Regions from separate parts of the Terriglobus albidus genome, predicted to be linked through region 1. Evidence: riboswitches for the same ligand, from Rfam matches in the RefSeq annotation. Region 1 holds a riboswitch; the other holds the start of a gene.
The links. Region 1 has a riboswitch for cobalamin ahead of metE (5-methyltetrahydropteroyltriglutamate--homocysteine S-methyltransferase). Riboswitches for the same ligand answer to the same signal wherever they lie in the genome.
Positions count from the first base shown of each region.

Region 2: another riboswitch for cobalamin. It lies ahead of FTW19_RS18075 (TonB-dependent receptor); the one in region 1 lies ahead of metE (5-methyltetrahydropteroyltriglutamate--homocysteine S-methyltransferase).

Region 1 covers NZ_CP042806.1:6,273,932-6,277,335, reverse strand. The annotation lists gene FTW19_RS25090 (FAD-binding oxidoreductase) at 1-573, opposite strand, end outside; gene rplT (50S ribosomal protein L20) at 843-1,217, opposite strand; gene rpmI (50S ribosomal protein L35) at 1,402-1,599, opposite strand; cobalamin riboswitch at 1,719-1,910, shown strand; gene metE (5-methyltetrahydropteroyltriglutamate--homocysteine S-methyltransferase) at 2,076-3,404, shown strand, end outside.
Region 2 covers NZ_CP042806.1:4,538,248-4,541,651, reverse strand. The annotation lists gene FTW19_RS18085 (SIS domain-containing protein) at 1-568, shown strand, start outside; gene FTW19_RS18080 (copper homeostasis protein CutC) at 658-1,404, shown strand; cobalamin riboswitch at 1,516-1,728, shown strand; gene FTW19_RS18075 (TonB-dependent receptor) at 1,756-3,404, shown strand, end outside.

The DNA of each region.
Region 1 (3,404 bases):
GTCGATCTTGCGGCTGACGATGGGCTTCATTTTCAGCTTCGCCCAGGTGATGACGCCGGTGAGGCCCAGACCGCCGATGGTAGCGGCATACCAGTCAGGATTTTCTGTCGCGGAGCAGCGCAGATGGGTCCCATCGGAACGCACCAGCTCAAACTCCGGCACATGGCAGCCGAAGGTGCCGGCAACGTGATGGTTCTTGCCGTGAATGTCGTTGGCGATCGCTCCGCCCAGGGTCACGTACTTCGTGCCGGGGGTGACGGGCAGAAAGTAGCCGCGCGGAACGCAGAAGTCCAGAATCTGCGCCAGCGTCATGCCGGCCTCGGCCGTCAGTATGCCGGTCTCAGGATCCCAGCCCAGGATACGGTTCATCCCGGTGGTGACCATCAGATTGCCGTCTTTCAGCAGGCAGACGTCGCCGTAGCTGCGGCCCATGCCCACGGCAAGTGCGCCGTTATGCATACCGCCGTATCTGGAAACGATGGCGGGAAAGTCGCTTTGCCACTGCAGGGGAACAACGTTTGCGTTGTATTTCGGATAGCGTCCCCATGGTTCAAAGGGAGGCTTTCCGGTCATCTGGTCGTCGCTCTGGTCAGGTACGCTCAAGGTTCTTTGAGGGGATCCGGCGGCAGTGGCCATGAAGACAGAATAGCTGATGGAGTTTACGAAACCGCAAAAACTCGAAGCAGCTTCGGCCTGATCCCCATTTTGTTTGTCATTTCGGAGCCGTAGCGGAGAAATCTGCTTTTACGCGGTTCCGTTCCGTAGGTGCTTTATCGGTAGCCGACAAACTAATGGGCGCGACCGAAGTCGCGCCCATTAGTTTGAAACTTTGCAGCGGTTACTTACGCAACCTGCTTGGCGGCGGCGTTGGCATCCTTGGCCTGCTGGGCCAGGGCGGTGAAGCCCGCGGCGTCGTTGACGGCGATGTCGGCCAGAACCTTGCGATCCAGCTCAATGCCGGCCTTCTTCAGGCCGCTGATGAACTGCGAGTAGCTCAGGCCATTCAGCTTGGCGGCGGCGCCGATACGGACGATCCACAGCGAGCGGAACTGACGCTTCTTCTGCTTACGGCCGGTGTAGGCAAACTTCAGTCCACGCTCAACAGCTTCCTGCGCTGCCTGGTAGAGCTTCGATTTTGTGAGGAAGTAACCACTTGCGCGCTTAAGAATCTTTTTGCGCCGGTCACTGCGTTTTGTGCCACGTTTTACGCGAGGCATCGTGTTTCTCCTTTTGCGTACTTCGTTTTGGCGGCTGGAGGTGAGAGTACCTCTTCACGCGCTTGCTGCTTCAGGTCTGATGTCGGTGTTGCACCCTTGTGCTCACCGAGGGGCCGGTACGCTTTTCTTGGCCCGTTGCTGTCTCCAGCGGCTCAACCTGAAATGGTTCAGATTCTGCCTACGCTCACGCGTAGGGAATCATGCGGCTGACCTTTGCGTGGTCGCCGTCGGAGACATAAGACGACTTGCCGAGCTTGCGCTTCGTCTTGCTCTCCTTCGAGGTGAGGATGTGGCGCATCTTCGACTGACCGCGCTTGATCTTGCCGGTACCAGTCTTCTTGAAGCGCTTGGCCGCACCTGAGTGTGTCTTGAGCTTAGGCATGGTTTCCCTTACGGAGTTACTGCATTGGACAACGTTTTTCAGTATACCCCAGATTCTGCTTGCGCTGGCCCTCTTCCGCCGGGTTGCACCACGGCTGCAGCAGTGTCCCGGCCGGTTCGATAGACTAGGCCTGTGCAGGTGCTGCCGCTCACGGGCGGCGGTTAAACGGGAAGCCGGTGTGAATCCGGCGCTGTCCCGCAGCGGTAATGGGAACGAAGGATGCATCATCGCACTGGCTCCTGGCGGAGCTGGGAAGCGGCATCTTGTAGGCAGCCCAAAGTCCGAAGACCGGCCTGCCGCCACCACCGTGGAGGAGCAGGCACGGCCTTCTCCCACTGCGGCGTGCGCTTGTGGATGCTGGTCTCGTGGATTGGACTTTGCAGACGATCTCTTTTGCTTTCTGCTGTTTAGGCAGAGGCGTAGAGACTGCGCACGGGTGGTTCCCGGCGGAAGAACCGCTGACAAGGAACCTGCATATGACTACCGCAAAACTGACGACTGCGAATCTGGGCTTTCCCCGCATGGGACTCCATCGCGAGCTGAAGTTCGCCCTTGAGTCCTTCTGGAGCGGCAAGACCGGGGAAGACGACCTTCTTGCCGTCGCCCGCGATCTTCGCCGCAGGCACTGGCTGCTGCAGCAGCAGGCTGGCATCGGCATTATCCCTTCCAGCGACTTGAGCCTCTACGACCAGGTGCTCGACGCGATGGTGCTCCTCGGAGCCACGCCCGCCCGTTATGGCGAGGCCCAGATCGATGGAGCCAGGGCCAGCCTGCGCCAGTACTTCGACATGGCCCGCAACAGCGCCGAGCAGCCGGCTCTGGAGATGACCAAGTGGTTCGATACCAACTACCACTACCTCGTCCCCGAGTGGTCCGCCGGGCTGCACTTCCAGGCCAACCCCACCGGAGTCGTCGAAGCGTTCGAAGCAGCACGGTCCCTCGGCATCGCCACCCGGCCGGTGCTCATTGGTCCCATTACGCTGCTGTTGCTCGGCAAGAGCGTTGACGGAATTGAACCGCTGAGCCTGCTGCCGAAGCTGCTGACCGCGTATGAAACCGTCCTGCGCGCACTGGTTGAGGCAGGAGCAACCCAGGTCCAGCTCGATGAGCCTATGCTGGTCACGGATCTCGCTCCGGAGTGGCAGCAGGTGTATGACACGGCCTACGCCGTACTGGCCATGCAGCCGCTGCAGATCACGGTGGCCACCTACTTCGGCGCGCTGGGCGACAACCTGGAGATCGCAGCAACCCTTCCGGTAAGCGGGCTGCACATCGATCTCGTGCGTGCTCCGCAGCAACTGGATGCCGTACTCGCGGCGCTTCCGCCGGAGAAGACGCTGTCCCTTGGAGTTGTCGATGGCCGCAACATCTGGCGCACAGAGTATGCCGCGGTGAAGCCCCTGATCGACCGCGCTGTTGGTGTGCTCGGTCCGCAGAGGGTAGTTGTGGCTCCATCGTGCAGCCTGCTGCATGTGCCGGTCGATAAGACCGGAGAAGACAAGCTCCCCGAGGGCCTCTTCGAACGGCTCAGCTTTGCCGTACAGAAGCTCGGCGAGGTGCGCCATCTGGCTACGGCCGATACTCTGGCGTTCGCCGCCAATGCTGCTCACTTTGAGGAACAGCGCCGCGCGGCGCGGCCAAGCCAGGTTCGTGAGAAGTTGGCCACGCTCAACGAGACGGATTTCAGTCGTCCGCAGACGTATGCGGAACGTGCTCCGCTGCAACGTGCTGCGTTGCATCTGCCGCTGCTGCCGACAACGACCATCGGCAGCTTCCCGCAGACACAGGAAGTGCGCAGCCGCCGC
Region 2 (3,404 bases), 1.7 Mb from region 1:
GCCGGCTATCGGGCTGGAGAAGGTTGTGCCGCAGATCATTATTCAGATGCGTGCATGGCTTCCGCGCTGGCAACAGGTGGTTGCCGTAGCGGCGGGCCGTCTGCAGGCAGCGGAGACGTTTCTCTTCCTTGGCCGCGGTGTTCACTATGCGATTGCCCGTGAAGGCGCTCTGAAGCTGAAAGAGAGCAGCTACATCCATGCCGAGGGCTATCCCAGCGGAGAGCTGAAGCACGGACCCAATGCCCTGGTAGGCAGCAAGACTCCGCTGGTGATGCTGGCGACCGTCGACCACAACGACGCCGAGAGCGTGCTGCGTTACGAGAAGGTGATGCAGTTGATGCAGGATATGCGTGCGCAGGGAGCTCCGATTCTGGCGATCGCCAATGAGGGAGACGTCCAGGCGGCGGCGTTGGCTGACGCCATTGTGGAGGTGCCGGCAGCGCCCGAGCATCTTCTGCCGATCCTTGAGGTTGTGCCGCTACAACTCTTCGCCTATTTCATGGCCATTGGACGCGGAATTGACGTGGATAAGCCGCGCAACCTCGTGAAGTCAGTGGTAGTTGAGTAGGTTCCTGCAGGCATGGTTTGTGCTTGCAGGTATAAGTACGGCTGTGCTCTTCTGGTCGCTCAGAAGTACATATGGGAGATGGTCCGCTGATGCAGTCTCGTCCTGTACGGCTTGAAGTTGCCGTGGACTCCACAACGTCGCTGAACGCCGCTCTTGAAGGAGGCGCCGATCGGATTGAGCTGTGTTCGGCTCTCGCCGACGGCGGACTCACTCCCAGTATCGGCTTTATCGGCGCCGCGCTGCAGGTAAGTGAAGTGCCGGTGCATGTGATGATCCGTCCGCGCGCCGGCGACTTCCTCTATACCGAGGAAGAGCTGACAGTGATGCGGATGGACATTGAAGGCTGCAAAGAGGTCGGTGCTCATGGTGTCGTCTTCGGCGTCCTGATGAAGAACCATACAATCGACGTAAAGCGCACGCTAGAGCTGGTGGAGCGGGCCCGGCCGATGAAGGTGGTCTTTCACCGAGCCTTCGATGTTGCGGCAGATCTGGAAGAAGCTCTTGAAGATCTGATCCAGTGTGGTGTGGACGAGGTGTTGACCTCGGGCGGAGACGACTCCCTGGAGCATGGCCAGCAGATGGTCTCTTCGCTGGTGCGGCAAGCCACAGGGCGTATTCGGATTATGGGTGGCGCCGGCGTGACAGTACGCAACGCCAGGCAGCTTTGGGATGCGACCGGTGTCGACTGGCTGCATGGATCCTTCCGCGGCGAGGCCATAGCCGGCAGCAGGCTGGCCATGGGAGACGAAGAACGTGAGCTGGTGCGGATTACTTCGCGGGACGATGTGGCGCGCGTCAAACATTTACTGACAATTGAGCGGCAGCCTGCCGTGTAGAATCTGCAATACACGCGAGCAACTGTGCCGAGTGATCTTCGTGGGGTACACATGTTTCCACAAATTCCTGACATCAGGGAATTGCGAGACATGCCCTGACCCTGCGTTTTAAGAGAATCGACGCGGTGAAATGTTCGGGAAGCGCGGTGAGATTCCGCCACTGCCCCGCAACTGTAAGCGCACGTCACTCCTTGGAGCATCACTTCAGGAGGGGCGATCAGCAGCCGGCCATTTCTCACTGTTCTTCAGGGACGGGAAGGGAACGCCCAATCTTTCTGCTGGAATGCGTAAAGTCAGGAGACCGGTTTCACTGTGACCAGCCAACGTTCCGAGGGGGAACGGAGGAGTCTTATGAGTATTCCTGCAGGCCGTCTGCGAGCGGCCATTCTAGCCATACTGTTATCTGCTTCCGCGGCACATGCCGTCGTTGTTCGCGGGCGCGTAACCAATCAATTGGGCGCCGGCGTGAGTGGTGCACGGCTGCAGCTTCTGCTTGGCAATAGTGTCGTCGCCACCGGTGTGAGCGGACCTGAAGGCGAATATGAGCTGCGCAGCTCTGAGGGCGGGCGCTTTCTGCTGCTGACCTCCAGCCAGGGTTTTGCGACGACACCATCACGCAGCTTTTACGGCGGACGGCTGGACCTCGTACAGCAGGATGTCACGCTGCGTCTCGATGAGCGCAAGGATGAGATCACGGTGACCGCCACTGGTCTGCCGACAACGCTTTCCCAGACCAGTTCTTCGGTGAGCCTGATTCAGCCGGATGCTCTGTGGCCTCGCTATGGCGTCAGTGAAGAGCTTCGTCTGATGCCCGGAGTGCAGATCGTTCAGAGCGGACAGATGGGCGGCCAGACCTCACAGTTCGTGCGAGGCGGCCAGTCGGATGGCAACCGTGTCACCATCGACGGTATCCCGGCTGAAGATATGGGAGGCCGTTTCGATTACGGCAACCTGGCGAGTTTTGCACTGGATACTATCGAAGTCCATCGTGGTCCGGACAGCGTAACGGTTGGGTCCGGTGCGACGGCGAGCGCCGTGCGTCTGGTTACGCAGCAGGGAACGACGATTCATCCTGTCCTGCGATACACCGGAGACGCCGGAAACTTTCATACCTGGCGGAATGAGGGAGATCTGAGCGGCTCCGCACGTAAGCTCGATTACCTGCTCGGTTTTTCGCGCGTAGATTCTTCGAATGCTCTTCCCGGGAACCGCTATCACAATGCGACCTCTGCGGCGAACCTCGGCTTTGCGCTCAATGCGAAGACCTCTTTGCGCTTTACCCTGCGCAATACCGATGCCGCGGTGGGTGTGCCGAATGCGCATGATTTCTACGGCATCTCCGATAACGCCAAGCAGGCTGACCAGATTCTGATCTCCGGTGCAGCTCTGGATTTTCAGGCAACCAGCGCATGGCACAACCTGGTGCGCTATGGTGTCACGCGCAAGCGGGAACAGTTGTTCCAGTTCTCTCCGGTCGGCACTCCGATTACGAGCTTCGGCTTTACGACCTACTACGGTCGTCCGGTGACGATCACCGGAGCGAATGGATTTTCGGTAAGCGGCCAGGCGGCGATGGATTTCGGCCTTGCCTATCCCACGCGTTCTGACCAGGTGAGTAACCGCGACCAGCTCTACTATCAGACCGACTATCGCTTCTCGCAGCATCTGGCGGTCCTGGGCGCTTTCCGCTATGAGGACGAGCGCGGCATCTACAAGAATTCAGCCTATGGCACGTTCAATAAGGGGGATCGTGGCAACTATGGCTATACCCTGCAGATGCAGGGTGACTTTGCCAGCCGTGTCTTCTACTCCCTCGGTGGAGAGATTGAGAAGAACGCGCTCTTCGGCCTGGAAGGCGTGCCGAAGCTGGGCATCGCGTGGTACCCAATCGCTCCTGGAAACGGATTCGCGCACGGCACTAAGCTGCGTTTCAACTTCTCCAAAGGTGTGCAGGAACCAACGCTGACCGAGCAGTTCTCTTCGCTCTATTCGTTGTTGCT